2 regions of the Aliiroseovarius conchicola genome follow, and region 2 is predicted to be linked to the other one. Evidence: riboswitches for the same ligand, from Rfam matches in the RefSeq annotation. Region 2 holds a riboswitch; the other holds the start of a gene.

What was found. Region 2 has a riboswitch for glycine ahead of V6N04_RS12740 (D-amino acid dehydrogenase). Riboswitches for the same ligand answer to the same signal wherever they lie in the genome.
Positions count from the first base shown of each region.
Region 1: it holds a riboswitch for glycine, as region 2 does, so the genes downstream of both, gcvT (glycine cleavage system aminomethyltransferase GcvT) here and V6N04_RS12740 (D-amino acid dehydrogenase) in region 2, are expected to answer to the same signal.

Region 1 is NZ_JBGEHL010000001.1:361,705-376,436, reverse strand. Features, by position in the region: gene V6N04_RS01850 (di-heme oxidoreductase family protein) at 1-216, opposite strand, end outside; gene V6N04_RS01845 (Lrp/AsnC family transcriptional regulator) at 349-774, opposite strand; gene rocF (arginase) at 960-1,889, shown strand; gene V6N04_RS01835 (ornithine cyclodeaminase) at 1,913-2,962, shown strand; gene gcvP (aminomethyl-transferring glycine dehydrogenase) at 3,026-5,869, opposite strand; gene gcvH (glycine cleavage system protein GcvH) at 5,960-6,319, opposite strand; gene gcvT (glycine cleavage system aminomethyltransferase GcvT) at 6,347-7,471, opposite strand; glycine riboswitch at 7,624-7,712, opposite strand; gene V6N04_RS01815 (gamma-glutamylcyclotransferase family protein) at 7,784-8,350, shown strand; gene V6N04_RS01810 (MATE family efflux transporter) at 8,321-9,739, opposite strand; gene V6N04_RS01805 (M90 family metallopeptidase) at 9,924-10,733, shown strand; gene fdhF (formate dehydrogenase subunit alpha) at 10,780-13,527, opposite strand; gene V6N04_RS01795 (histidine phosphatase family protein) at 13,674-14,324, shown strand; gene V6N04_RS01790 (saccharopine dehydrogenase) at 14,337-14,732, shown strand, end outside.
Region 2 is NZ_JBGEHL010000007.1:53,580-68,311, forward strand. Features, by position in the region: gene V6N04_RS12715 (amino acid adenylation domain-containing protein) at 1-5,683, shown strand, start outside; gene V6N04_RS12720 (4'-phosphopantetheinyl transferase family protein) at 5,693-6,352, shown strand; gene V6N04_RS12725 (TetR/AcrR family transcriptional regulator) at 6,702-7,217, opposite strand; gene V6N04_RS12730 (alcohol dehydrogenase family protein) at 7,292-8,338, shown strand; gene V6N04_RS12735 (DUF6151 family protein) at 8,617-9,162, opposite strand; glycine riboswitch at 9,460-9,545, shown strand; glycine riboswitch at 9,546-9,648, shown strand; gene V6N04_RS12740 (D-amino acid dehydrogenase) at 9,680-10,933, shown strand; gene bhcB (beta-hydroxyaspartate dehydratase BhcB) at 10,933-11,880, shown strand; gene bhcC (3-hydroxy-D-aspartate aldolase BhcC) at 11,915-13,078, shown strand; gene bhcD (iminosuccinate reductase BhcD) at 13,140-14,105, shown strand; gene V6N04_RS12760 (helix-turn-helix domain-containing protein) at 14,115-14,729, opposite strand.

The DNA.
Region 1 (14,732 bases), on a different contig from region 2:
TACGGGTGCCGACATCGCCGTCGCCGCGCCTGCTGGGCGAGCCTCGTATGGTGAAGGTCCCTTGGGATCGTACTGTGTGGCGTTTTTGATCCGCGCAAGCTCTGCATGCGTTCTAGCTATTGGGTTTAGATGGGGCTCGCCCAGTGGCGTGTGTTCCTTGGCCAGTAGGATTGTACCACTGGCAAGGACAGCTACCAACGAAAGGACAGTACGCATTTGAGCGGCTCCTGAAGAACGCGCGCTCTTATTAGGGGCAGAATGTAACAGGGTAAAGTAGTTCTGACAAAAATTGTCGGATATGTCGCAGGCGACGCTATCGCGGGCCTGTGCCGCTCAATTTGCCCAAATCTATACGGTGCTGAGCAAGATGCTGGTTTCACTGTTCGTAATGCCATCGACCACGCGTACCTCGCCCAATATCCGGTCGAACTCGGTCAGATTGGCCGCAGTAAGCTGGGCCACCAGATCCCATTTACCATTTGTGGAATGCAGGCTGCGAAGCTCGGGCATCCCGCGCAGGCGTTTGATGACCGCAGTCGTAGATTTGCCGGTCACCTCGATCATCATGATCGCATGAACACCGTCTGGTCCATGGTCTTCGCGCGCCCGGATGGTGAACCCCAACACAGCGCCGCTTTCAAGCAGGCGATCCAGACGAGCCTGCACGGTTGCGCGGGTGACATCAAGGATTTCAGCGAGTTTAGAGATTGGTGCGCGGCCGTCTTCGCGCAAAAGAGCGATGAGTTCGCGGTCGAGTTTATCAAAGATGTGCATAACTTTAGATAAGTAAGTCTATACAAAAAGTAAAATAAAACCTCATCTGATTATCAATACTGACATCCAATGTCTAAATAGGCATATGGTAGGGTGCAGGCTCAATCACGCGCGATGGCGACCGCAGAAGAGTGTTCTGAACTGCGGTGTCCCTCCCAGCATTCTTACCTCGACGGAGACGATACATGACACATATTCACCTTCTCGGTGTACCCATGGAAGAAGGCGCAGGGCGTCGTGGCTGCATCATGGGTCCAGCAGCGTATCGGACAGCGGGTCTGGCAGAAGAACTGGCCTCGCTTGGTCATTCGGTGGTGGATTTGGGAGATGCGGCGCGAGACGACGTGGATGACGTCGAAACTGAACACGATCACCTGAAACTCTTGCCGGAGGTCGCCGGGTGGACTCGCAGCCTGCATCGCAACGCATATGAGTTGGCGAAGAAAGATGTGCTGCCGATCTATATGGGCGGTGATCACGCTTTGGCGCTTGGAACCGTTACCGGCCATGTTGCTGCGGCGGCCGAGCAGGGGCGACCGCTGTTCGTGCTCTGGCTCGATGCGCATTCGGATTTTAACACACCAGCCAGTTCGCCAAGCGGTAACATTCACGGTATGCCGATGGCGTTTGCCTGCGGTGTTGAAGGGTTCCCTGATCTGCTGGGCAAGCCTTTGCCTGCAAAGCTTGACCCTAAGAAACTGTGTATGCTGGGGTTGCGGTCCGTTGACGGGTTGGAGCGTGAATTGCTGCAAGCGTCAGGCGCAACAACCTATGACATGCGCGCGATTGATGAAAACGGGGTCGCAAAGTTGTTGCGTCCCTTCCTTGATGAAGTTGCGCAGGCGGATGGGCTTTTGCATGTCAGTCTTGATGTCGACTTTATCGAGCCTGCGATTGCCCCGGCCGTTGGCACAACCGTGCCCGGTGGCGCGACGTTCCGCGAAGCCCATTTGATCATGGAGATGCTGCATGACAGCGGACTTGTCACTTCGCTTGATCTGGTCGAGCTGAACCCCTTCCTTGATGACCGTGGCCGCACTGCCCGTCTGATGGTCGACCTGACCGCGAGCCTCTTTGGGCGTCGCGTTTTGGATCGCCACACTCAAAGCTATTGATTTGACCTTCGAAAGGACTTCCCATGCCGCCTCTACCTTCTGAACTTGCTTATGTCCCTTTCGTGTCCGTTGAACACATGATGGGTCTTGTCCACCACATTGGGATCGAGACCGTTCTGCGCGAGATTGCTGATGAGATTGAAGCCGATTTCAAGCGTTGGGAGTTGTTTGATAAAACGCCCCGCGTTGCTAGCCACTCGGACGTTGGGGTGATCGAACTTATGCCAACATCGGATGGCGAGATGTATGGTTTCAAATACGTGAACGGCCACCCGAAGAATACCAAAGAGGGGCTGCAGACCGTGACGGCGTTCGGTCTTCTGGCCGATGTGAACTCTGGATATCCGAAACTGCTAAGCGAGATGACTGTTCTGACGGCCTTGCGCACGGCTGCGACCTCCGCAATGGCGGCCAAACATCTTGCGCCGAAGGGTGCGACCACGATGGCGATGATCGGCAACGGTGCGCAATCGGAGTTCCAGTGTCTGGCGTTCAAGGCGATCTGCGGTATCGATACGGTGCGTCTTTACGACATCGACCCTGCAGCGACCGAGAAATGCGCGCGTAACCTAGCTGGACAGGGATTGACCGTCGTGCCGTGCAAAACCGGCGAAGAAAGCATGGAAGGTGCGCAGATCATCACCACCTGCACCGCCGACAAGCAATATGCCACGATCCTGACCGACAACATGGTTGGTGAAGGCGTGCATATCAACGCTATTGGTGGCGACTGCCCAGGCAAGACGGAACTGCATCGCGACATCCTGCTGCGCTCGAACATCTTCGTGGAATATCCCGAGCAGACTTGGATCGAAGGCGAAATCCAGCAACTCGAAAAAGATCACCCCATCACCGAGCTGTGGGAGGTCATCACCGGCCAAGCCAAAGGGCGTCGTTCGGACAAGGAAATCACGCTGTTTGATAGCGTTGGCTTCGCGATCGAGGATTTCTCGGCCCTGCGCTATGTCTCCAAAGCGATCGAGGGTACGGCGTTTTTCACTCGGCTGGACATGCTGGCCGATCCGGATGACCCGCGTGATCTGTTCGGGATGTTGGAGCGGTCTAAGGGCTAAGCACAAAGCAAAGCGGGCGGTGGATCTCTCCACCGCCCGTCTTATTTGGTACACAACCCGAATTTAGTCGTCGACGTAATCCGTGAGCGGTGGGCATGTGCAGACCAAGTGGCGATCGCCATAAGCGTTGTCGACGCGGTTAACTGGCGACCAATATTTATCGACGCGGAAGCTGCCGGCCGGGAAGCACCCTTGTTCGCGGGTATAGGGTCGATCCCATTCACCCACGAGGTCCACATATGTGTGGGGCGCGTTCTTCAGCGGGTTGTTCTCTGGGTCAATCTTACCCTCTTCGATATCGCGAATTTCTTCGCGGATCGCCAACATGGCGTCGCAGAAGCGATCCAACTCGGCCTTGCACTCGGACTCGGTCGGTTCGATCATCAGGGTGCCTGCGACCGGCCAGCTCATGGTCGGCGCGTGGAACCCGTTGTCGATCAAGCGCTTGGCGATGTCATCAACGGTCACGCCTGCGCTATCCGCGTAGGGGCGGGTGTCGATGATGCACTCATGCGCGACGCGTCCGTTGTTCCCGGTGAACAGGACGTCGAACGCTCCTTTCAGACGGGCCGCGATGTAGTTGCCGTTCAGGATCGCAACCTTGGTGGCTTGGGTCAGACCGTCGCCACCCATCATCAGGACATAAGCCCAGCTGATTGGCAGGATCGAACCCGAGCCATAGGGTGCTGCGGAAACCGCCCCTTCTTCCCCAGCAAGACCATTGCCCGGCAAGTGTGGTGCCAAATGTGCTTTCACACCAATTGGACCCATGCCGGGGCCACCGCCGCCATGCGGGATGGCGAACGTCTTGTGCAGGTTCAGGTGGCTGACGTCGCCGCCGATTTCACCGAGTTTCGATACACCAACCATCGCGTTCAGGTTGGCGCCGTCGATATAGACCTGACCACCGTGATCGTGGACGATCTTGCAGACCTCGCGCACGGTGCCTTCGAAAACACCGTGGGTCGATGGATAGGTGATCATACAAGCCGCTAGTTTGTCGCCAGCAGCGGCCGCCTTTTCGCGGAAGTCATCAAGGTCGATGTCTCCGTTTTCGGCGGATTTCACCACGACGACATCCAGATCGACCATATGAGCGGACGCTGGGTTGGTACCATGCGCCGAAATCGGGATCAGGCAGACGTTGCGATCACCTTCACCATTGGCACGATGATAGGCCTGAATGGTCAAAAGCCCTGCATATTCGCCCTGCGCGCCAGAGTTCGGCTGCATCGACATATCGTCATAACCGGTGATCAGGCAGAGTTTTTCTTTCAGATCCGCGATCATTTCCGCATAGCCTTCGACCTGACTTTCAGGGGCCATCGGGTGGATGTAAGCAAACTCACGCCAGCTGACCGGCATCATTTCGGCGGCGGCGTTCAGCTTCATGGTACATGACCCAAGCGGGATCATAGCGCGATCAAGCGCCAAATCACGATCCGCCAGACGACGCATGTAGCGCATCATCTCAGTCTCGGCCCGGTTCATGTGGAAGACCGGGTGGGTGAGGTATTCTGATGTGCGCAGAATGTCATCGGGTAGGCGGTATTCATTATCGCCGTCGTCGTATGCGCGATTGATGCCGAAAGCGCGCCAGACGCCTTCGATCACAGCGGGGCGGGTGGCTTCGTCCAGTGTGATCCCAACATATTCCGTGTCAACCGGGCGCAGGTTGATGCCTTCTTCGCGGGCGGATTTCAGAACGGTGTTCTGAAGCGCGCCGACATGCACGGTGATCGTGTCAAAGAAGTGCTTGGAGGTGATGGTGAAGCCTGCATCCTCCAACCCTTTGGCCAGGCGAACGGTTTTCAGATGCACGTCCTGCGCGATGGCTTTCAGACCCTCGGGGCCATGAAACACGGCATAGAATCCGGCCATCACCGCCAGCAAAGCTTGCGCGGTACAGACGTTTGAAGTCGCCTTTTCGCGGCGGATGTGTTGTTCGCGCGTTTGCAGCGACAGGCGATAGGCTTGGTTGCCGCGCGCATCGACCGACACACCGATCAAACGGCCCGGCATGTTGCGCTTGTGCTTGTCGGCGGTCGCCATATAGGCGGCATGTGGGCCACCGAAGCCCATTGGAACACCAAAGCGCTGGGATGATCCGACAGCAATGTCGACCCCCATTGCGCCCGGCTCTTTCAAGACGGTCAGCGCCAGTGGGTCAGCCGACACGATGCCCACTGCTTTCACAGCGTGCAGAGCTGCCACTTGGTTGGTGAAATCGCGCACGCGACCGAAGGTGCCGGGGTACTGGAAGATCGCGCCGAACACGTCTTCGGGTACGAGATCGGTTTCGGGGTCGCCGATGACGATCTCAATGCCTAGAGGGGCCGCACGGGTTTTCATGACTGCGATGTTTTGTGGGTGGCAAGCCTCGTCCACAAAGAACTTGGTGGCTTTCGACTTGGCGATGCGTTGGCCCATGGTCATCGCTTCGGCGCAGGCCGTGGCCTCGTCCAGAAGCGACGCGTTGGCAATCTCGAGCCCTGTTAGGTCGGAGATCATGGTTTGGTAGTTCAGAAGCGCTTCAAGTCGGCCCTGCGAAATCTCGGGCTGGTAGGGCGTGTAAGCCGTGTACCATGCCGGATTCTCCAGAATGTTACGCTGGATCGCAGGCGGCGTAACCGTCCCGTGATAGCCTTGCCCCAACAGCGAGCGCATGACTTTGTTCTTCACAGCCACATAGCGCATTTTGTGCAGCGCTTCGCGTTCAGACAGGGCAGGCCCCCAATCCAAAGCTTCTTTCTGACGAATGCTGTCAGGGACGGTCTGACTGATCAGGTCGTCCAAATCCTTGACGCCAACGGCTTCGAACATCTCGTCCATTTCTTTGGGCGAGGGGCCGATATGGCGACGATTGGCGAAATCATAGGGTTTGTAACCGGTGGGCGTGAACGACATGGCGGTTCTCCGTTCGGGGTCAGGGCATGTTGGGTGGGCAGGGGCCATCAAAGCCCCCGCGCAATTCAGAAATCGGGAATAGTCCCGAACTTAGCCGATAAAATCTTTGTATCCGGCTTCGTCCATGTAGTCGTCCAATGGGCTGGTGTCGGACGCCTTGATCTTGAAGAACCAGGCTTCGCCCTCGGCATCTTCGTTGACCTTTGTCGGCTCATTCACGATGGCCTCGTTCACTTCGACGACTTCGCCGTCCAGTGGGCTAAGGATGTCTGATGCCGCTTTAACGCTTTCGATTACGACAATCTCGTCATCTTTCGAGACGGTGTCACCCACCTCGGGCAGCTCAACAAAAACAACGTCGCCCAATTGCTCGGCGGCGTGGGCTGTGATGCCCACGATGTAGTTGCCATCTTCTTCGCGCAGCCATTCGTGTTCTTCGGTGTACTTCATTTGGTGTCTCCTGCTGGTATTCTGGGGTCAACGTTTATAGGTGGCGGGGCGGAACGGCATGTCCGCGACCGTGACGGGCTGGCGCTTGCCGCGCACATCACCAAAAATCTTAGAGCCGGTATCGGCGTGGTCAATACTGACATAGCCCATAGACATCGGGCGCTCGATCGATGGGCCAAATGCGCCCGACGTAACTTGTCCGATCGGGGTGTCGGCATCCGCTGACGCATAAAGTTCCGTACCGGCCCGCATTGGCGCACGACCTTCGGGCAGAAGGCCCACGCGGCGGCGGCCTGCGCCGTTGTCAAACTCGGGCAGGATGCGGTCGGCACCGGGGAAGCCGCCTGCGCGGTCGCCTCCGGTTTTACGCACTTTCTGCACGGCCCATTCGAGCGCCGCTTCAACCGGTGTTGTGGTTGTGTCGATGTCGTTGCCATACAGGCAAAGGCCAGCCTCAAGCCGCAAACTGTCGCGTGCGCCTAGTCCGATCGGCTCTACGCTGTCGATTGCGATCAGGGCGCGGGCAAACGCCTCGGCGTTCGCTTCGGGGACCGAGACTTCGTAGCCATCTTCGCCGGTGTAGCCTGATCGCGAAATCCAAAGCTCTCCGAAATCGCTGTCGGTCACGGCAACGTCCATGAACTTCATATCTGCGGCCGAGGGCACGAGGCTGGACAATGCGGCCTCAGCGGCGGGACCTTGCAAGGCCAGCAGCGCGCGGTCGTCGATCACTTCGATCTCGCAATCGGTCAAATGCGCACGCATATGGGCGATGTCGGCGTCTTTGCAGGCGGCGTTTACCACAAGGAACAAATGGTCGCCGCGGTTGGCAATCATCAGATCGTCAAGAATGCCACCATCGTCATTGGTAAACAGACCATAGCGCTGGCGACCCTCGGCAAGGGCGACAACAGATTGGGGTACGATGCGTTCAAGCGACAAAGCGGGGTTGTCACCGCGCAGGATCACCTGACCCATGTGGCTGACGTCGAACAGGCCTGCGGCATCGCGGGTGTGCAGATGCTCTTTCATAACACCCAGCGGATATTGCACGGGCATCTCATAGCCAGCAAACGGCACCATCTTGGCGCCAAGCTCTACGTGAAGGTCATAAAGACCCGTCCGTTTCAGATCGTCTTGGGATGCACCCATGATCATTCCTCCATCTGTCGTCGGAATGCTATGGAAGCCATGCGCCCGACATCGTTCGAACGCTTACACGCCCAATGATGCCCCCTCTGTCCTGTGCGCCTGAGATCGTTATCCCTTCGGCGGGCACGTCAGTGCCTCTCTCCAGAGTCCTATGCGCCGCGTCGGTCCGTGGGCCTGAGAGTTTACCAGGGCGGTTGCTCCTTCGGCACCGGCTTTCGCCAGATTCTCCCGATGCGATGTCGCTAACCTAGCGTCCAAAATTGTTTGGGGCAAGAGGTTGAATACTTTTGTATGCGGTTGCAGTCTAACCCCATGCAAGACCCGTATTTTTTTGGTTATGGCTCGTTGGTGAACCGGCGGACACATGCGTATGAGAACGCCCAACCCGCGCGCGTCAACGGGTGGCGCCGCGCTTGGCGACGTTCACCTTCGCGCGACATTTGCTATCTGACTGCGGTGCCAGATCGAGACGATTATATTGAGGGCTTGATAGCGTCTGTTCCGGGTTCAGACTGGGTTGCGCTGGATGAACGCGAGCGCGCTTATGCCCGCGTACCGCTGGGGCGGGAGCTTCGTCATAACGCCGGCGACCTCGACGTCGCGATCTATGCGATTGCGCAAGGGGAGCATCATTCGCCAACAGATCAAAACCCGGTTCTTCTGAGTTATATCGACGTGGTTGTGCAGGGGTACCTGACCGAGTTTGGACTGGACGGCGCAGTTCATTTCTTCGAGACGACCGAGGGCTGGCATGCGCCAATTATTGATGACCGCGCCGCGCCCATCTATCCCCGCGCACAGGTCTTGACTGACGAGGAGTTAAGCGTCGTTGATGAAGGGCTCTCGCGACTATCTGCGGTAATTAAACAGCGAGATTAGGCGCGATTGGCGCTGGTAGGGTTGCTGTGTGGTATCGCATTGACCTTGCTCTGCCATGCGCAGCACCCTTGCCGATAGGATTAGGGCGATCCCCGCAAAAATCAAACCACCAACGGCTTGTCCAATCAGCACCCCGGGCGCGCCCCAATAGGTCGCGCCGAGCAGAACCAAGGGGATCGTTCCCAAGGTCTGGCGCCCCCAGTTCACCCATGTGGAATAGAAGGGGTGGCCGAGATTGTTGAAGCTTGCGTTGGTCACAAAGATCACTCCGTTGAAATACCAAGCCAGTGCCAATGGTCCACAGAACAGATACACCAGTTCGCGGGCGGGGCCTTCTGCATTGAAAAGGTTAGCGATGGGCGCGCGAGCTAAATACAGGATCAGGCTGATAGAGACGGTGACCACAAGGACGAAGATCATTCCGTCCCTGATCGTTCCTCGCACCCGATCTAATCGACCCGCGCCAAAGTTTTGGCCCACGATGGGCCCAATGGCACCAGACAGAGCGAAAATCACGGCAAACGAAACAGGAATCAAACGGCCGATGATCGCCATCCCGGCGACGGCGTCCTCTCCGAACTCCGCCATGGAACGGGTGACATAGGCTTGTCCAATAGGGGTTGCGAACTGAGTCAAGATCGCGGGTACGGCGATTGTCATAAGCGCGGGAAGATCCACGCGAATTTCGTCGCTTGAGGGACGGTCCAACCCGCCATGGTGTTTCATCACAGGATAGATCGAGGCGACCGCAATAGTGATGCGCGCGCAGACTGATGCGATGGCAGCCCCCGTTAGATCAAGGTCTAGGCCAAAGATCAGAATGGGATCAAGCACGGCGTTCACGACACCTCCCCAAATGGTGGCCATCATTGCCCTTCGGGGGTCGCGGTGCGCGCGTAGAATAGCGCCTCCGATCATTGCGACAATCAGGATTGGCAGGCTGGGCAGAATGATCCGAAGATATGTGGTGGCCAAATCGAGTGTCTCACCCGATGCCCCAACGAGTCCCAAGAGTTCGGGTACATAGATCCAGACAACTGCGGCAAAAATTACCCCGATGATCACGCCGTAAAAAAGTGCTGTTGCTGCTCGTCGTCGGGCCATATGGGCGTCGCCTTCACCCAGCGCGCGCGCAACCAGTGCGCCTGCTGCGATCGACATGCCAATCCCGAAGGACGAAGTGAAGAACAAGATCGCGCCAGCATAGCCGATCGCGGCTGCAAGTTCCTTGTGGCCCAGCATCGAAATGAAGATCATATCAACCAGGTCGACCAGAAAAATGGCCATTAGGCCCACCGACGCCGTCAGCGACATTACCGTGATGTGGCGCATCAAGCTGCCTTCTAGGAATGCTGCTTGGGCGGTGTCTGTACTGTCGCTACTTGTCATAATCTGTCCTTACACTGGTTCGATCAGACTGCCTGACGGAACAAAAGATCACCAGAGGCGATTTTGAACAGACATTGTGCATTTATGCATGGGTTAGCTGACATCAGCGCCGATGCACTGACAATCGCTAAAAAAGTACTTAACTAGGTCGGTATAGGATGTCTGGCCGAATTGAGGTGTGTGAATGATCTATTTTCTTAGCGTGTTGGTGTTGATTGCCGGAGTGTTCGGCTATCGATATTGGTCAAGAAAACAAACTCGTGCAGAGCTATTGTCCACACCGCTAAACGATCATCAACGCGCCGTTATTGGCGCGCAGGTCCCGCTGACAAACAGGCTTCCACGCGAGTTGCGTGACAAACTCGAGGGCAAAATTTCCCTGTTTTTGCATCAGATCGAATTTATCGGGTGTGATGGTTTGGAGGTGACCGAAGAGATGCGATTGTCGATTGCGACACAAGCCTGTCTGCTGGTTGCAAACACCGATACTTGGTACAAAAATCTCTATACGATCCTGATCTATCCTGGAGCTTTCAAGTCGCGCAGGCAGGTTCACGACGGCTATGTCGTGACCGAAGAGGAAACCGTGCGGTTGGGCGAAAGCTGGGCGCGCGGCCCTGTTGTTTTGTCTTGGGCGCATTCCCAACAAGGCGCCATAAATGATCGTGACGGCCATAACGTCGTGTTTCACGAATTTGCCCACCAGATCGACGACCTGTCGGGCCATACAGACGGCGTGCCAGTGCTTGGACCCGATCAGAGCTTCGCGGAATGGGCGCAGGTCTTTGTTGAAGGGTATGAGGCCCATCTGACCAATCTCAGAAATGGCCGCGACACGGTAATCGATCCGTACGGCGCAGAAGGTCACGAGGAATTTTTCGCCGTGGCGGTCGAGGTGTTCTTTGAACGGCCACAAGCGCTGTATCAGCAAGAGCCGGCGGTCTATGACGAATTGTCAAAGCTGTTCAGGTTAGACCCCAAAAGCTGGGTCTAACGGCGCGGCTGGTTCATCCAGTCGCGCCATTCCGAGTGCTTGGCGATTATTCAGCCGCCATCATCGCTTTTTCGACTTTCACAGCCGCGAACTTCATCTCGGCGATCTTGCCATAGGGATCGAGCGCCGGATTGGTCAGTGTGTTGGCCGCGGCCTCTACATAGGCAAAAGGCAGGAACACCATGTTTTCGGCCACGCCGTAATCCGCGCGCACCATGATTTCGATGGATCCACGCCGGGTGGTCAGACGCACCATGTCGCCAGCTTCGATCCCCATTTCCCGCAGGGTCTTGGGGTTGAGTGAACAGTTGGCCTCTGGCTCGATCGCATCCAGAACAGTGGCACGGCGGGTCATGGACCCAGTGTGCCAATGCTCCAACTGCCGCCCAGTGGTTAGCACCATGGGATATTCCGTATCCGGCAACTCGGCTGGTGGCAGGATTGCGGCGGGGGTAAAGCGCGCGCGTTTGTTTTCACGGGGGAAGCCATCACCGAACACCACGGCTTGACCGGGATCTTGCGGGCTGAGCGACGGGTAGGTCACGGCGTTTTGTTCAGACAAACGATCCCATGTGATGTTTGCCAGTGACGGCATCACCCGCTCCATCTCTGCATAAATTTGGCTGGGATGGTCATAGGTCCAGCCCATGCCCATCTGTTTGGCCAGTGCGGTGGTGATCCACCAATCCTCTTTTGCCTCACCCGGAGGTGCCACCGCAGGGCGACACATCTGCACCTGACGGTTGGTGTTTGACGTGGTGCCAGTCTTTTCGGCGAGTGCAGCGGCGGGTAGGACCACATCTGCATATCCGGCGGTTTCGGTCAGGAAGATGTCTTGGCTGACCAAGAATTCCATCCGCTTGAGGGCCTCGCGTACGTGAGTCACATCGGGATCGGACATGGCTGGATTTTCACCCAGAATATACATGCCTTTGATTTTGCGATCATAGACAGCGTCCATAATCTCGACCACGGTCAGGCCGGGATTAGGGTTCAAATCTTCGATGCCCCAGACTTCGCGATAGAGCGCCTGAACATCTTCGTCCTTCACGGACTTATAGTCGGGATAGAACATCGGGATCAGGCCAGCGTCCGACGCGCCTTGCACGTTGTTTTGACCGCGCAGAGGGTGCAGGCCTGTGCCCGAACGTCCGACGTTTCCGGTCATCAAAGCCAGCGAAATCAGGCAGCGCGAATTGTCTGTACCGTGGACGTGCTGACTGACACCCATGCCCCAGAAAATCATACCGGCTTTGCCGTTCGCAAAGGTGCGGGCGGCGGCGCGCAATTCATCAGCAGAGATACCGCAAATCTCGGCCATATCTTCGGGCGAGAATGCTTTCAGATGCTCGCGCATCGCCTCCCAGTTTTCGGTGTGTTCGGCGATGTAGGTCTCGTCCGTCAGGCCCTCTTCGGCAATCACATGCATGATCGCGTTCAGCATCGAGACGTCACCGCCGGGCTTGAACTGCAACATGTGGGTCGCGAACCGGCTGAGCGACGTGCCGCGCGGGTCCATGATGATCAGCTTGCCACCGCGTTTGGTGAATTGCTTGAAATAGGTCGCAGCAACCGGATGGTTTTCGATCGGGTTTGATCCGATGACGATGGCAACGTCGGCATTTTCGATTTCGTTGAACGTCGCGGTCACGGCGCCAGAGCCCACGTTTTCCAGTAGGGCCGACACCGAGGATGCGTGGCAAAGACGCGTGCAGTGGTCGACGTTGTTATGGGTGAAGCCCTGACGGATGAACTTCTGGAACAGATAGGCTTCTTCGTTCGTACATTTTGCCGACCCGAACCCGGCCACGGCTTCGCCGCCATGTTCGTCACGCAAGCTCATCAAGCCTTTGGCCGCGACATCCAACGCCTCTTCCCATGATGCTTCACGGAAATGAGTGAACGGATCGGATGGGTCAACGTTCAGCCCCTTGGGAGCGCCTTCTTTCCGGATCAGTGGTTTGGTTAGGCGGTGTGGGTGGTTGACATAGTCAAAGCCGAAGCGACCCTTCACGCAAAGACGCCCTTCGTTTGCAGGGCCATTAATGCCCTCTGCATAAACAATCTTGTCGTCCTTCACGCGCAAGCTGACCTGACAGCCGACCCCGCAGAAGGGGCAGATGCTTTCGACTTCCTTATCGAAATCGGCGGTATCTTTGACCTTGGCAGGCATAAGCGCGCCAGTCGGGCAGGCCTGAACGCATTCGCCACAGGCCACACAAGTCGAGGCGCCCATCGGATCGGCAATATCAAACACGGGATAGGCATCATGCCCGCGACCGGCCATACCGATCACGTCGTTGACCTGCACTTCGCGGCAAGCGCGGACGCAGAGGTTGCATTGAATACAAGCGTCCAGATTGACGCTCATCGCGACGTGGCTGTCATCTAACAGCGGAATGCGGCCCTCTTCGAGCTTTGGAAAACGGCTTTCTTCAACGCCGTTCAGTTGCGCCATATCCAGAAGGTGGGAAGTGGTGTCATGAGCGACCTCTGGCTGGTCGGCCATCAAAAGCTCGACCACCATCTTGCGGGCCGTTTTCGCACGCGCATTGTCTGTCGTGACCACCATGCCTTCGCCAGGCTCGCGGATGCAGGATGCGGCAAGTGTGCGTTCACCCTCGATCTCGACCACACAGGCACGGCAGTTTCCGTCCGGACGCAGGTTCGGCACATCCTTGTGGCACAGATGCGGGATCAGCGTGCCTTCGCGTTTGGCGACATCCCAGATGCTTTCGCCTTCACGCGCCACTACTTCGCGCCCATCCAGTGTAAATTTGATGCCGTCGCTCATCGGATCCTCCGTCTTTCGAAGGGTAGTATAAACCATGCAAACCCGCACGTAAGACATTCAATCCCGACACCCAACGCCGTTTTTGCGCCAGCCCCCCTTTTCGTGACCGATCCGACTCTCTAGCAATGGTCGCAAAGGAGTCGCCAATGACCACCATCACTCTTGTCCGGCACGGACAGGCGAACAACACCGCAACAGACGAGGCCGGGTACGACCGCTTATCCGATTTGGGGCGCCAGCAGGCCCGCTGGTTGGGCGAGCATATGCGAGCGACAGGGCAGCGTTACGGAGCAGCCTATACGGGAACACTGACGCGCCATCACCAAACCGCACAGGAATGGGGGATGGAAGAATATACGCAGGATGCGCGGCTGGATGAGGTGCGGTATTTTGATCTGTCAGAGCGGATGCACGCCCAGTTTGGCATTCCCCACCCCCGTGGGCATGGAGATTTCATTGATCACCTGCCATTGACTTTCGCTGCGTGGCAAGAAGGTAAGATTGAAGGCGCTCCCGAGAGCTTTCAGGACTTTCAGGCCCGTGTCAGCGATGTGATTCACGACATTGCCGAGCGCGGCGAGGATGCAATTATCTTCACTTCTGGCGGTTTCATCGGCATGGCGACGCGTGTTGTGATGGGGTTGGACCTTGGGCCATTCACTCGTGCAATTTTGCCGATCATGAACAGCTCGGTTCACCGTCTAAGGCTCACGCCAGCCGGACTGACCCTGATCCAATTCAACGCGGTGCCGCATCTGGAACCCATCGACCGCCATCATGCGCAAACACATTTCTAAGGAGCATCCCTCATGACACATCTATGGGTCCGTGCCGAACAACGCCCCAACGAGGATCGGGTGGGTTTGACGCCGGAAGGCGCAAAGGCGCTGGTCGATGGCGGGCTGCGTGTCACGGTCGAGGAAAGCTCAGTCAGGGCCATTGGGATTGAGGGTTACCGCGATGCCGGGTGCGAGATCGCGGCCGAGAACTCTTGGCCAAATGCGCCTGCAGATGCGATAATTTTTGGACTGAAGGAATTGCCTGAAGATGGCACGCCCTTGCCACATCGCCACATCATGTTCGGACATGCCTTCAAGGGCCAGCACTCCGGCCGCGCTTTGTTGGAGCGTTTCAAAGAGGGTGGTGGCACGCTCTACGACTTGGAGTATCTGGTTGAGGAATCGGGACGACGCGTTGCGGCCTTT
Region 2 (14,732 bases):
GCTTAGCGAACAGTTTGGCGTCGATGTGGCCCTGCGCCAGCTAATTGACGGGTTCCCGAATATCGACGCCCTTGCCGATCATATTGAAGCCAATGGACGTTTGCCCGGGTCTGCTCCGGGTGAGAAAGCCGCCCCTGCTGAGCTAACAAAGATCGAAACAGACACGGCGGATGCCTCGCCGTCTTCAGCGCCGATCACAAAGATCGAACGCGAGGCCGACGAGTTAGCACCGGAGCAACGTGCGCACATTGACGCTCTCGTTGAACGATTTACGGCCAAGACCGCGAAGTCCAAGGCGCTGACCGCTGAGCATCGCATGACACATGCCGATCCACGCACCGCGTCGGGCTTCAATCGGCTGTGGAAAGAGATTGTATATCAAATTGTTACGGTAAAATCCAAAGGCTCGCGGCTGTTGGATGTGGATGGCAACGAATATATCGACATCCTGAACGGATTTGGCCCCGGTTTCCTTGGTCATTCGCCCGACAAAGTGGTCGAGGCGCTGCACTCGCAACTCGATGACGGCTTTGAAGTTGGACCGCAAAGTCTTGTTGCGATGGAGGCCGCACAGCTTTTCTGCGAGGTGACTGGTAACGAGCGGGCAAGCTTCGTCTGTACGGGGTCCGAGGCCGTTTATGCCGCCATGCGCTTGGCGCGCACCGTGACCAATCGCGACCGGATTGTTATGTTCGCGCGCGACTATCACGGCAACTTCGACGAAGTGCTGGTGCGGGCCGTTGAGGGGAAAGACGGGCCAAGGACGCTGCCCTTGGCACCGGGTATTCCGCGCGACGCTGTGAAGAACGTGATTGTACTGCCATACGGTACGCCCCAAGCGCTCGATTACATTCGCAAGAATGCCGACAGCTTAGCGGCCGTAATCGTCGAACCGGTGCAAAGTCGTCGTCCCGAATTCCGCCCCGCCGATTTCATCCGCGAAGTTCGTAAGGTGACGGAGCGGGCCGGATCGTTGTTTATCTTTGACGAGGTGGTTACCGGCTTCCGGTTTGGACCACGCGGCGCGCAGGCTTACTATGGCGTTGATGCTGATCTTGTGACCTACGGCAAAGTCGTCGGAGGCGGCATGCCGGTTGGTGTTGTGTCGGGTAAAGCGCGTTACATGGACACGTTTGACGGCGGCCAGTGGCAATATGGGGATGACAGCTTCCCCGAAGCGCCTGTGACCTTCTTTGCCGGTACGTTCGTACGTCACCCGCTTGCGATGGCGTCATTGCGCGAGATGCTCCTGTTCTTCAAATCACAGCCTGATTTTTTCTGGAAAACAGTGAATGCCAAAGGCGATCGATTGGCAGGTAGCATTGATCGCTGGTTTGTCGACAATGACATGCCGTTCCGAATGCCGAATTGCGGGTCGCTCATGTATCTGCGCATTGGCGAGGATCAGAAATTTGGCGCTTTGCTGGGTGCACATATGCGTGATCGCGGTGTGTTCTTGTTGGAAGGCTTCCCATCATACATGACCGCTGCCCATGATGATGAAGACATCGACTATGTGGTAGAGGCGTTCAAGGATTCCGCACTTGAGATGCGGGCGTCAGGGATGCTGTCGGGGCAGGGGGCATCGGACTATACCGGTCCAAACTTGTCCCACGTTCCCCCAAGGCTCAGCTTGTCTGATGGGGCAGAGAAGATCGCAGCTGATATGGCAAAGCCGCTTGAACCGCTTTGCGTGCCGACGACAGATGCCCAACGTGAAATCTGGGGCGCTGTGGTGATGAACCCGGACGTATCTCCGGCATATAATGAAAGCGTTACGCTGAAGCTTGATGGCACGGTGGGCGCCGCGAAACTGATCGCCGCAACCAAGCAGGCCTTTGCACGGCATGACGCGTTGCGGTCGACATTCTCGGATGATGGGACCGAGATGTGGATCGCGCCCGAAAGTGATGCGACGGTTGAACAGGTCGATCTGTCAAACTTAGGTTCCGCCGAAAGGACCGACGCGCTCAACGCCCTTTTGCGGGAACATGTGGCCACTCACTTCGACCTGAGAAATGGACCTTTGATCCGGGCGGCCTTGGTCAAACTAGGTGATACCGAACATCATCTCGTGATCACGGCACACCACATCGTTTGTGACGGCTGGTCCATTGATGTGATCGTGCGCGACATTGGGGAAATTTATACGGCGTTGGTCGATGGGCATACCTCCAGCCTGCCTGCACCGGACAGCATCATCGACTATGCCCGGTTAGAGGTCGAATGGTCGCATTCCGAGGATGCGAACAAGGATCGCGATCATTTCCTTGAGGAGTTTTCAGACTATCTTGATCCATCGACTGCGCCAGTGTTGGACATTCCAACAGATCGTCCCCGATCTGCGGTGCGTAGTGTGACGGCAGATCGGTTTGACGCAGAGATAGGCGAAGACCTTGTCGCCTTGCTGCGCAAGACCGCTGCCGGGCAGGGCTCCACGCTCGTGAACCTCTTGTTGGCTGCTTTCAAGGCTTATCTGGCGCGGATCAGTGGCAGTTCGAATATTACAGTCGCAGTCCCATCTTCTGGGCAAGCTTCGCGGGGAATGAACAGCGTGGTGGGGCATTGTGTCAACCTGATGCCTGTACACACCAAGGTGGACCCTGCGGCCCCGTTTGCCGATGTGTTGAAGGAGACGCAGAGGTCACTTTTGGATGCCAGTGATCACCAGCATTTTGGGTTTGGTGCCTTGGTGCGAGAGTTAAAGCTTCAGCAAGATTCAAGCCGTGTCCCGTTAACCCCCGTCATATTCAACATTGATAACGGGATTGACTTGTCAGACATGCAATTTGGGGATGCAAAGATCGAGTTCATTTCGAACCCACGTATCTTCGAAAACTTTGAAATCTTTCTGAATTTAACGGATAACCGCCGATCGATCACTGCAGAATGGACGTACAATACTGATTTGTTTAACGTCGAAACAATTGAAAGGCACAACGCCCAATTTAGTGAGTTTTTGCAGGCTTTGGCAGAGGGGCCAGCGACTGCGGTCAGAGATTTGCCTCTGATTGATGAAGGAGCACAATTGATGTTGCTTACCCAATGGCGGGGTAACGTTACCGATTATCCGAAGAGTACAAATCTTTCCCGCATTTTTGATCAACAGGTGGAGGCGACCCCAGATGCAACGGCTCTGATCGAGAGCGGGGTGTCTTGCAGTTACCAAGAGCTCGCAGATCGAGCTGCACATATCGCGATCGCTCTTTCGGGTGAAGGTGTGGCCATTGGTGATGTCGTTGGTGTTTGTCTTGAGCGTTCCATCGACATGGTGGCCGCCATGCTGGCTGTGATGCGGTTGGGGGCGGCATACCTGCCACTAGATCCGTCCAACCCAAAAGCGCGTATTCAGTATATTGCAGAGGATTCTCAGGCAATCCGGGTGATAACCAACGCTGATCTGGCAAGCGCGCTGGAGCTTCCCCGTACGTTCTTACTGGATGATCTGGCGACATCCCAGGATGGTCAGCTGCCCAATGTCGATATTGATCCGCTTTCCACGGCATATGTTTGCTACACGTCGGGGTCTACGGGCAACCCTAAGGGGGTGATGGGAACCCATCGTGCCAGCGTGAACCGCTTTGTTTGGATGTGGAACACCTTCCCCTTTCAACCCGGGGAAATGATGAGCCAGAAGACGGCGATTTCCTTTGTTGATAGCGTTTGGGAGATTTTTGGGCCACTGCTCGCGGGCGTTCCACAGGTGATTATCTCGCCTGACACTGTACGTGACCCGACAGCGTTTCTGGGTATGTTGGCCGAACACAAAGTGACGCGCCTGCTGGTGGTGCCTTCATTGCTGAAAGCTCTGGCAGAGACGCAGAGCAACCTGCAACAGACACTGCCATCGCTGCGTTTGCTATTTTGTTCCGGTGAACGGTTGCCGGCCTCGCTGGCACGCCGGATTCAAGAGATCGCACCTAAAGTGACGTTGGTGAATCTCTATGGCTCGTCAGAGGTTGCAGCTGATGTGACTTGCGAAATCGTCCACGATCCCGACACAGACGAGATCCCAATCGGGTCGCCGATCGATAATGCGCGGCTTTATGTGTTGGACGGTGCGGGACACCCTGTTCCCAATGGTACGGTCGGAGAACTTTATGTCGGCGGCGATGTCTTGGCCAAAGGCTATTTGCACCGCCCCGACCTGACTGCGGAACGGTTCGTAAATGACCCGTTTATGGATGATCCCGCCGCACTTTATTTCGCCACAGGTGATCTGGTCAGCAGCTTGCCTGATGGGCGGTTGATGTATCATGGCCGGTCAGACCACCAGGTGAAAATCCGGGGATCGCGTGTCGAGTTGGGCGAAGTAGAAGTCGCCTTGGCATCGCTTCAGGGTGTTTCAGAGGCAGTCGCAACCACCTTCGAGGATGCCGGTGGTGACACACAACTTATGGCATTCGTGACCGCTGTGGGTGCCGCCGCATTGGATGGTCCGGCGTTGCGAGGCGCATTGGCCGAGCACTTGCCGGACTATATGGTGCCTGCTCGGGTCCAAGTTCTGGATGCGATGCCGCTGAACCCCAACGGCAAGACGGACAGAACGGTACTGGCACAAATGACCACACAGTCGGCACCTGTCGATCGACCGCAAGACGCGACACCTCAGACAGATGAAGAGAAGAAGCTGCATAAAATCTGGACCGGTCTGTTGGGATTGGACGACATTGGCATCGATGACGACTATTTTGCACTTGGCGGTCATTCGTTGATGGCGGTGAAATTGTTCGCCCGCGTCAAACGGGAATTTGGCGTTGATTTGCCCATCGCGACGTTGTTGGCCTATCCGACCATACGCAAGCTGGCCTCGCAGGTGGCAGCCGAGGACGCGCCAGTCCTCAAAACCGGAGAGTTCGAGAGCGAGCCTTGGGACACAACGGCCGTTATTCACGCTGGTCCGGGTGATGGCCGCCGCCCTATCTTTATCGCGGGCGGTGTTGGCGGTAATGTGAACAACCTGTTCGAGCTGGGCCAGATCGTCGGCGAGATACGTCCGCTGATCGGTCTTCAAACTCGGGGTGTCATGGGTCACAATATGCACCCCACAATTGAAGAGATGGCGGCAGACCACATCAACAATATCAAACGGCATCAACCAGACGGACCTTACTTGTTAGCGGGGTACTCGGGTGGCGGCTTTGCTGCGTTCGAGATTGCCAGACAACTAAAGGCTATGGGTGATGAAGTCGGTTTTCTTGGGGTCATTGATGTCGAAGCACCTGGCTTCCATGTCGATTTGAGTATCCCGTTCAAAAAACGGTTCAAGATGGAGCAAGAACTGTTGCGTACGCAGGGCGCCAGCGGATTTGCGACACGCCTGATCGCGCGTGTGCGCAGCAAGTTGATGTCGGATAAAGTCGTCCGCGTGTTTAACCGGTTCAACCCTGACGCCTTTCGGCTTGAGGTTCTAAGCCAGCGCTGGGTTGAGGCGAGCGCGAAGTATGATCCTAGCCCCTATGACGGAGATACGTGGCTTGTGATCACCGAGGCTGATGGGTTTGCCGCAACAGTCGCTCGCGAGACGGATCCAGGTTTCGGATGGTCTCGCCTCGTTAATGGCAATCTGCGATTGGCGACCCATTCAGCCAATCACCTAGATATCCTGAAAGGCGAGGCGGCGCGTGATCTTGCGGCGATGATGGAAGAAGAGATCAGGCTGGGTGGAACAGACAAGGGGTAGGGGACCAGTATGTTGCAACCCTTTCTGCCCCCTTCCATAAAAGTGCTGGAATGCCATATTGGTGATGATCGACAGATTAGGTTGATTGAGGCGGAGCAGGTGTTGTCGTCCGACGAGATCGCCCGCGCAAATCGTTTTCGCTTTGACCGGGATCGGGAGCACTTCATCCGCGCGCGCGCTTTTTTACGAAACAGTTTGGCGATCGAAACTGGGCATGGGGCCGCACAACTGTCATTTACCTATGGTCCGCTTGGCAAACCTGAGCTTGTTTCATCGGGGGTCGAATTCAATCTCTCGCACAGTCAGGACACTGCTGTAATAGCTGTCTCGTCATCGGGGCCGGTTGGCATCGATGTCGAACGTATCGATCGATCTGTTGCCGTCAGCGACGTTGCCAAGGTCTGCATGACACCACGCGAACAAAATGTTTTGCAGGATCTTCTACCCAACAAGCGGTGCGAGAGGTTTTTTGATTTCTGGACCGCAAAAGAAGCCAGAATGAAGCTAACTGGGGAAGGGATGTCATTATCGCCGACCTCGATCTCACTTCAACTGACCGATGGCAGGCCGACCGGTTATGACACTCCTCAGTTACTTGGCGCACAGCTCGCCTATATCCCTCTTTCGGACGTAAGAGCCAGGTGTTGTGTCTGCTATACTTGTAATTGATGAAATGGTCGGGTGATTTACCGGTAATCACTCCATTCGCATAAACAGCCGGCCACGAAAATACCTGGCAAGGCCGGAGGAAATAATACGACGCTTTGGGCAAGCAGCCTGATACGTAGTACAGCGATTGCGTTCGCCATCCCTGTTGGAGCTCCTAATTGATGAGACTGTAAATGCAATGAAACCAGCCACCTAAGCCTTCGAGTTACCGAGACTCGTAAACTCGCCAGTTCTCAACCTATCTGGCGAGAACCAGCCGTTCGTTTAATGTGCAGAGAATGGCTGCAAAGAGCCCAAAGTGTTCGATGCTGCGGGTGGTTTGAATGGTTACTTTGGAAATGCCTTAGCGTTATACATGTACGGCCTCAGCCAAGTGTGCAAGTCGCTTTGCGCTGGTTAATGCTGCTTCCTTGGATAATGGCCAAGATTGGGTCAATCCCTCAATAATTACCATCAAATCGCTGGTGCTCACATCGGTTCCTGCCATTGCAACCGTCATCTGTGAAACCTCCGCCTTGTGCTGTTCCAACAACATGCGAAGGTGCGGGTCATTTGGGGCTGAGGCAACCGCTGCGTGGAACAAGCAACCGTGGCTTGCCTCTATCCGCATCCAGTCCGCTACGCGGTCGAGGGTCATGCTCATGCTCTGCAGCGATGATCCGGCGGGGTCGCCAAATACATGGATCAGATACCGTTGATGCCGATGTTCTAGCGCCAATCGAATCATAGCGTCACGAGACGGGGCATATTTGTACAGGGTGCGTAAACTGACACCCGCGGCGTCGCGCAAGTCTTCGACGCTGGGTTCGGCGAACCCCTGCGCAGCAAAAGCACGTTCCAATCCGCTTGCGATCTTGTTCGTCATTTCGTTCATGCTTGACGAAGTAGAGTAGTCCCTCTACTCACGCAAGTAGAGGAAACGTTCTACTGGAGACCATCATGGCCCTTCCCAACTTGATGTGTGGCGCTGTTTTGATCGGCCATGGTGGCCCTGAAATGCTCGAATGGCGCAATGACCTACCAGTCCCAAACCCGGGCGCAAACGATGTGATTGTCCGCGTGGGTGCCGCAGGGGTGAACAACACCGACATCAATACTCGTACCGCCTGGTATTCTAAGGGCGATGCCGAGGATGCGGATGCTACTTGGTCTGGCAAGCCTTTGGAGTTTCCACGCATTCAAGGTGCGGATGTGTGTGGCGTGATTGTAGCCGTTGGGTCTGGAGTCGCTGAAAGTCGTGTCGGCGAGAGGGTTCTGATCGAACCTTGCCTTCGCGTTGCTGATGGTGTCGAGCTAACCCCGCCTTGGTACTTCGGATCGGAATGTGATGGGGGGTTTGCCCAATATGCACGGGTCGACACCCGCCATGCTCATGCGATCAAAAGCGATCTTACCGATATTGAACTGGCTTCGTTCCCCTGTTCCTACTCCACCGCAGAAAACATGCTTACCCGCGCCAACCTTCGGGAAGGCGAGACTGTTTTGGTAACTGGTGCATCAGGCGGGGTAGGTTCGGCCACAGTGCAATTGGCTCGTGCACGTGGAGCAAAGGTGATTGCAATCACCAGCCCCGCCAAGATGGACACTTTGATCGATCTTGGTGCGGAACGGACATTGCCTCGTGACGCCGATCTGGTCACCGAATTAGGAGTAGGTAACATCGACGTTGTGGTGGATTTGGTGGCAGGGTCCAGTTGGTCGTCGCTGCTGGATGTTCTGCGTCCTGGTGGCCGCTATACCGTGGCCGGAGCGATAGGTGGTCCTATGGTCGAATTGGATGTTCGTACACTCTACCTCAAAGACCTCAGCCTATTTGGCTGTACAGTTTTGGAGCCAGAGGTTTTTGGCAACCTCATAGGGCACATCGAACGATCCGAAATCAAACCACTGGTCGCGGAGGTCTTCGCGCTGAGGGACATAACCGCTGCGCAAATGGCCTTCGGTGACAAGGGTTACACCGGTAAAATCGTTCTGGAGGTGGACTGAAAGAAGCAGACATTCAGTTGGCAATGATCAATTGCTGCTTTGTCCCGCACATCGGGCCTAAAAAGCTGAAATGCTGCGCTGGCGACGAATGACCGCTCTGGTGAAGCTGTGCCGTATCGTCACGCCTGAGGTCAGTGACCGGAATGGGCCGAAGTACGACGTATCATCAGCGTTGATAGCAGATGATGGGGGACAGAAAATAACGACAATGGAATGCAACTGAACCAGGTAGTTCTAGTTGACCGATATGCCGGCACCTCGACGATAGGCATAAGCAATCAATCCGGCAGCGAAACATGCGTGGCGATCGGCTTACCGACATCATCGAAAAGCGGGTTTCGTCGCCAGCCACCGGACAGCCGTGACCTGAGGGAGCGCACGGCAAATTTCCTTAAGAGGCGGCCCTGTCCATATTTTGTATCTGGTACGCAGCCCTTGGCGAATTTCCGGAACACGCGTATCTCAATCGGTGGCAACGTATCTTGCTTGGAAAGGTATGCAGTCTGGAGCGTCAGAAACGGAATGGCGCGTGTCGGCAACGTGTTCGCGAGCGGAGTGTGACAGCATGTCGTGAACCATCGAGCTGGTCCTTTGTCTGTCATCTTCGTCCACACGACCTTATCCGCACCTTTCGCGAACTGCGCGGCCTCTGGCGCGACCTGATAAAGATCACAGCCGCCGCATTCATCAAGGATATCTCTGGCGCCAAGACGCGTGGCGAAGCCGCGGCAGCTATCGCAATAGCAAACGACGCGGGTGCCGCCTTCGGGCGCAACAGTGAGCGCGACTTGGCCGCATTTGCATGTCCATGTGGTGGTACTCATGCGTGAGAGGATGACAGCCGGGGCGGTCAGAAGGAAGGGGATTTCTGCCTATTGGTCCGGCTTTCGACGATGCGGCATGGGTCTGCCGGCATCCCGACGCTGAAGCTAACAAAAAAAGGTGTCATGCACGAATGGCCGCAATGCCAATGCTGCAAGTTGGGGCACGGCTCATCGTTCGACTGTAGGCAGTCCTCGCGCGTTCGATCCACAATGTCTACACATTACACTTTCTCGGGATGCTTAGGGTGACATAGAAATCAATAGAAACGTGTTTACAATCCGGGAAAAGTTTCCTATAAGGGATTCGCGGGAGAGCTGCATTCTGTAGCGCCGAAGGAGCAACCGCCCCGGAAACTCTCAGGCTTCAGGACCGCGCAAGAAACTAGAACTCTGGAAAGTGAGGTCATTGGACCTCCGCCCAAGGTGTAAGCACTGCTTCATTCTGAAGTCGTGTGAAACTCTCAGGCCAATGACAGAGGGGGCACTTATATTCGCGGCTAACGCGAGGAGAGGTGCCATGAAAGACAACGCCAAAGTCGCCGTCATCGGGGCCGGTATCACCGGTATCACGACCGCCTATCAGCTTGCCCGAAAGGGCGCGGATGTTACTGTTTTCGAGGCGAACCCTTATCCGGCTATGGAAACCAGTTATGCTAATGGTGGGCAATTATCGGCGTCCAATGCGGAAGTCTGGAACAGTATCCCAACCATGATTAAGGGCGTTCAGTGGATGTTTTCATCTGGCGCGCCCCTACTGATGAACCCCAAGCCGTCGTGGCACAAATATTCTTGGCTGGCGGAATTCGTCGGTGCCATCCCGAACTACGAAGCCAACACTCTTCAGACCGTGAAGTGGGCGATAGATGCACGAAAGCAGCTATTGGAGATGGCGGGGGCGGAGAGTATCGATTTTGATCATGAAGAAACCGGTATCCTGCATTTCTACGAGACAAAAAAGCAGTTCGAAGTTGCGGAAAAAGTTACTGCGCTTTTGAAGAAGGGAGGTCTGGAACGCCGCCCTGTAACAGTAGAAGAGATCAGCAAGATCGAACCCACCCTCAAAGGCGACGTCTATGGAGGGTTCTTTACGGAAAGTGATTTCACCGGCGACATTCATAAATTTACCAGCGCCCTTGCAACTGCTTGCATAAAGCGCGGGGTGGACATGCGCCTGTCGACTGTTGTGGAAAAGCTGCGCAGTGACCATGGAAAAATTGAATTATTTAGTCGGATCGATGACAAGAACGTCAGTTCCTCTCCTGGTCAGCACAAAGAGGTATTTGACCAAGTTGTTGTTTGCGCTGGTGTGCATTCTCGCAAGTTTGCAGCCATGTTGGGGGATCGACTGAATGTGTATCCGGTCAAAGGCTACTCTATAACCGTGAATCTTGAAGACGAGGCTAATCAAGCGGCAGCCCCGATGACCAGTCTGCTGGATGACAATGCCAAGCTTGTTACCAGCCGCCTTGGCAAGCGCCGCTTCCGGGTTGCCGGGACAGCAGAGTTCAATGGTTACAGCAAAGACATCGTCTGGAAGCGCATCGACCCTATGTTGAAATGGTGTCACCGACATTTCCCGGACATGAGCACAGAGAGCTTTGTGTCGTGGGCAGGCTTGCGTCCAATGATGCCAAACATGCTGCCCCGAGTGGGCAAAGGGAACCGACCGGGCGTTTTCTATAACACCGGGCATGGGCATTTGGGCTGGACCTTGTCGGGGGCGACTTCGGACATCGTATCAGAATTGGTAATCACTGAAGGGGCAGCATAATGAACATTCCAAGCTATCAAGACATGTTGCAGGCGCACGAGCGCATTCAGCCTCATATTCGTAGAACGCCAATCCGAAGATCAAATTACCTGAATGAGCTATCCGGCGCTGATCTGTTCTTCAAATGTGAGAACTTTCAAGAGCCCGGCGCGTTCAAGGTGCGCGGAGCCTGCAATGCAGTGTTCGGGCTAACAGATGCGCAGGCAGAGAAAGGCGTAGCGACCCATTCTTCGGGCAATCACGCGTCGTGTTTATCTTATGCCGCCATGCTGCGCGGAATTCCATGTAATGTGGTTATGCCTCACACGGCACCGCAGGCCAAAAAAGACACGGTTCGTCGCTATGGCGGTTTGGTCACGGAATGTGAGCCCTCGACTACGTCGCGGGAAGAAACCTTTGCCAAGGTCCAGGCAAAAACGGGAGGTGACTTTGTTCACCCTTATAACGACCCGCGTGTAATTGCTGGACAAGGGACATGTGCAAAGGAGCTGGTTGAGCAGGCGGGCGACCTTGATATTGTTGTGGCACCGATTGGGGGTGGCGGCATGATCTCGGGCACCTGCCTAACGCTATCGACCCTGGCGCCCGAAACGCAGATTATTGCGGCAGAACCCGAGCAAGCCGATGATGCCTATCGAAGCTTCAAAGCTGGTTACATCATTGCCGATGATGCCCCCAAGACAATTGCCGACGGGCTGTTGGTTCCGCTTAAAGACCTAACCTGGCATTTCGTATCAAACCACGTCACCGATATTCTGACTGTTTCAGAGCAAGAGATTATCGATGCGATGAAGCTTATCTGGAAGCACCTGCGCGTGGTGATGGAGCCTTCAAGTGCGGTGCCGTTTGCTTCCATCCTAAAGAATAAGGACCGCTTCGCTGGCAAACGCGTCGGCATCATCCTGACCGGCGGTAACGTCGATCTAGACAAACTGCCCTGGCTTTGACCCCAACAAATTAAATCATAAACGGAGACCCGCAATGAACAAACCTCTGAACCTCAATGACTTTGACGTAGGCTATGACATTCCTGCTAAGCCCGGAATGGATGAGGCCGACATCCAGACGCCATGCCTTATTCTTGATCTTGATGCACTTGAGCGGAACATTAAAAAGATGGGCGATTACGCAAAAGCCAACGGCATGCGCCACCGAGCTCATGGCAAGATGCACAAATCTGTCGATGTTCTGAAGCTGCAACAGGATTTGGGTGCTGCGGTGGGCGTTTGCTGCCAGAAGGTATCCGAAGCCGAGGTATTTGTCCGAGGCGGTATCAAAGACGTGATGGTGTCCAATCAGGTGACCGTGCCGGCCAAGATTGAGCGTTTGGCCAAACTGCCGAAATTCGGCGCACGCATCTTAGTTTGTGTGGATGACCCGGAAAATGTGAAGGCCCTGTCGGACGCGGCTGTTCGCAACGGCACGCAAATTGAAGCACTGGTCGAAATCGACTGCGGTGCGGGGCGCTGTGGAGTGAACACTACCCAAGATGTCGTCAATATCGCGAAATTAATCGATGCTGCAGATGGCCTGAAATTCGCTGGTATCCAAGCCTATCAGGGCGCGATGCAGCACATGGATCTTTATTCTGATCGCAAGGAAAAACTCGACATTGCCATAGCACAGGTTGCAGATGCCGTTCAGGGCCTGAAAAGCAATGGCTTGGAATGCGATATCGTTGGCGGCGGCGGTACCGGGTCATACTACTTTGAAAGCACGTCAAACGTTTACAACGAACTCCAATGCGGCTCCTACGCGTTCATGGACGCCGATTATGGCCGGATTCTGGACGAGAACGGTAAGCGGATTGATGACGGTGAATGGGAAAATGCACTGTTCCTGCTAACCACCGTGATGAGCCATTCCAAAGCTGACAAGGCCATAGTGGATGCGGGTCTGAAGGCGCAATCCGTCGATTCAGGTCTGCCGTTTGTGTATGGCCGTGACGATGTGGAATACCTGAAATGCTCTGATGAACATGGCATTGTAGGTGATCCAAACGGTGTGTTGAAAGTGAATGACAAACTGAAATTGGTCCCGGGTCACTGCGATCCAACTTGTAATGTCCACGATTGGTACGTTGGTGTTCGCAACGGTAAAGTCGAAACCGTGTGGCCTGTGTCTGCCCGCGGAAAAGCTTACTGATCCCACCAAAGTCGGGCGCAGTTTCGCGCCCGGCCGCAATCCAAATTATCGGAGTGATCGAATGATTATCGTACCTGAAGCGAAAATTGGGAATCTGATTGGCCGCGATGAGTCCTACAAGGCCGTAGAGCAAGTCTTTGCTGCTATGGCCTCTGGCGATGCCTACAACTTTCCAGTCATCCGCGAGGCTATTGGCCATGAAGACGCGCTTTATGGGTTCAAAGGCGGCTTCGATAAGGTCGGACAGTCTTTGGGTCTGAAAGCAGGTGGTTATTGGCCCCACAATTTTGAGAAACGCGACATGATCAATCACCAGTCTACCGTCTTCCTGTTCGACCCGGACACCGGAAAGGCGCGGGCCATGGTGGGTGGTAATTTGCTGACGGCTTTACGAACAGCTGCCGCATCTTCTGTGTCGATCAATCATTTGGCGCGCAAGGATGCCAAAGTTATTGGCATGGTTGGAGCGGGTCATCAGGCGACGTTCCAACTGCGCGCAGCTCTTGAACAGCGCAGCTTTGAAAAGGTGATTGGTTGGAATCTGCACCCGGAGATGTTGCCAAACCTAGCAAAAGTTGCCGAAGAAGCGGGCCTGCCTTTCGAGGCAGTCGAACTGTCAGGGCTGCGTGATGCCGATGTAATCGTTACGATTACGTCGTCATTTGAACCGTCTTTGATGTCCGAACATGTTTCTGACGGCACCCATGTTGCATGTATGGGCACCGATACAATCGGCAAACAAGAAGTGGAAGCCGCTTTGATTACCCGCGCGACGGTGTTTACCGACGAAGTCGCGCAAGCTGTTACTTTGGGTGAAAGCCAGCATGCGATTTCTCAGGGGGTTAAAAACCAATCTGACATTCATCAAATCGGCGCAGTCATCAACGGCACCCATAGCGGTCGGACTTCAGACGACGAACTTACCCTATTTGATGGCACGGGTGTTGGTTTGCAGGATTTGGCAGTCGCGTCCGCCGTCGTTGATCTCGCGGTTGCAGCTGGTGTCGCAATAGAAGTGGATTTCTAGAGCGCCTGTTTAGCGTTCTAGCGACACCCACAGGACAACGGCATCTTCTTCGCTGGTTGAAATACACCCATGTCCCATACCGCTATCGTAGTACAGTGAATCGCCCGCTGTCATCTTAAGCGGGCGATAATGCTCGGACAGGAAGGTCAGATCGCCGCTAAGCACATACATGAATTCTTCACCCGAATGCCTGATCCAGGCTTCAAACTCAGATACATCCCGAGCTTTGATCGTGGATATGTAGGGCACCATGCTCTTGCTGGTCAGTTCGTTACATAACAGCTCATGCGCATAGGTTGCGGTATCTCGTGGCTCACCATGACCTTTGGCTGTGAAATCCCTGCGACCCGAAATGCCCTCATTGCCGCTCTGCATGAACAATTGTGGAGGGTTCATATCCAGCGCATGGGACAAACGGCGCACGATCTCAAAGCTCGGGCGCGTTTGATTGTTTTCTATTTTTGATAGTGTGGACCGTCCTATTCCGGCGGCACGGCCCGTCTCCTCCAGAGTCCAACCTTTGGTTTGGCGCGCTTCACGGATCGATTTGGCAAGCGCTTTGCTGTCCATTTCTGCGGACGTACCATCGGAAATTGTTTCATTGCTGTCGATGTTATCAGTCATGTT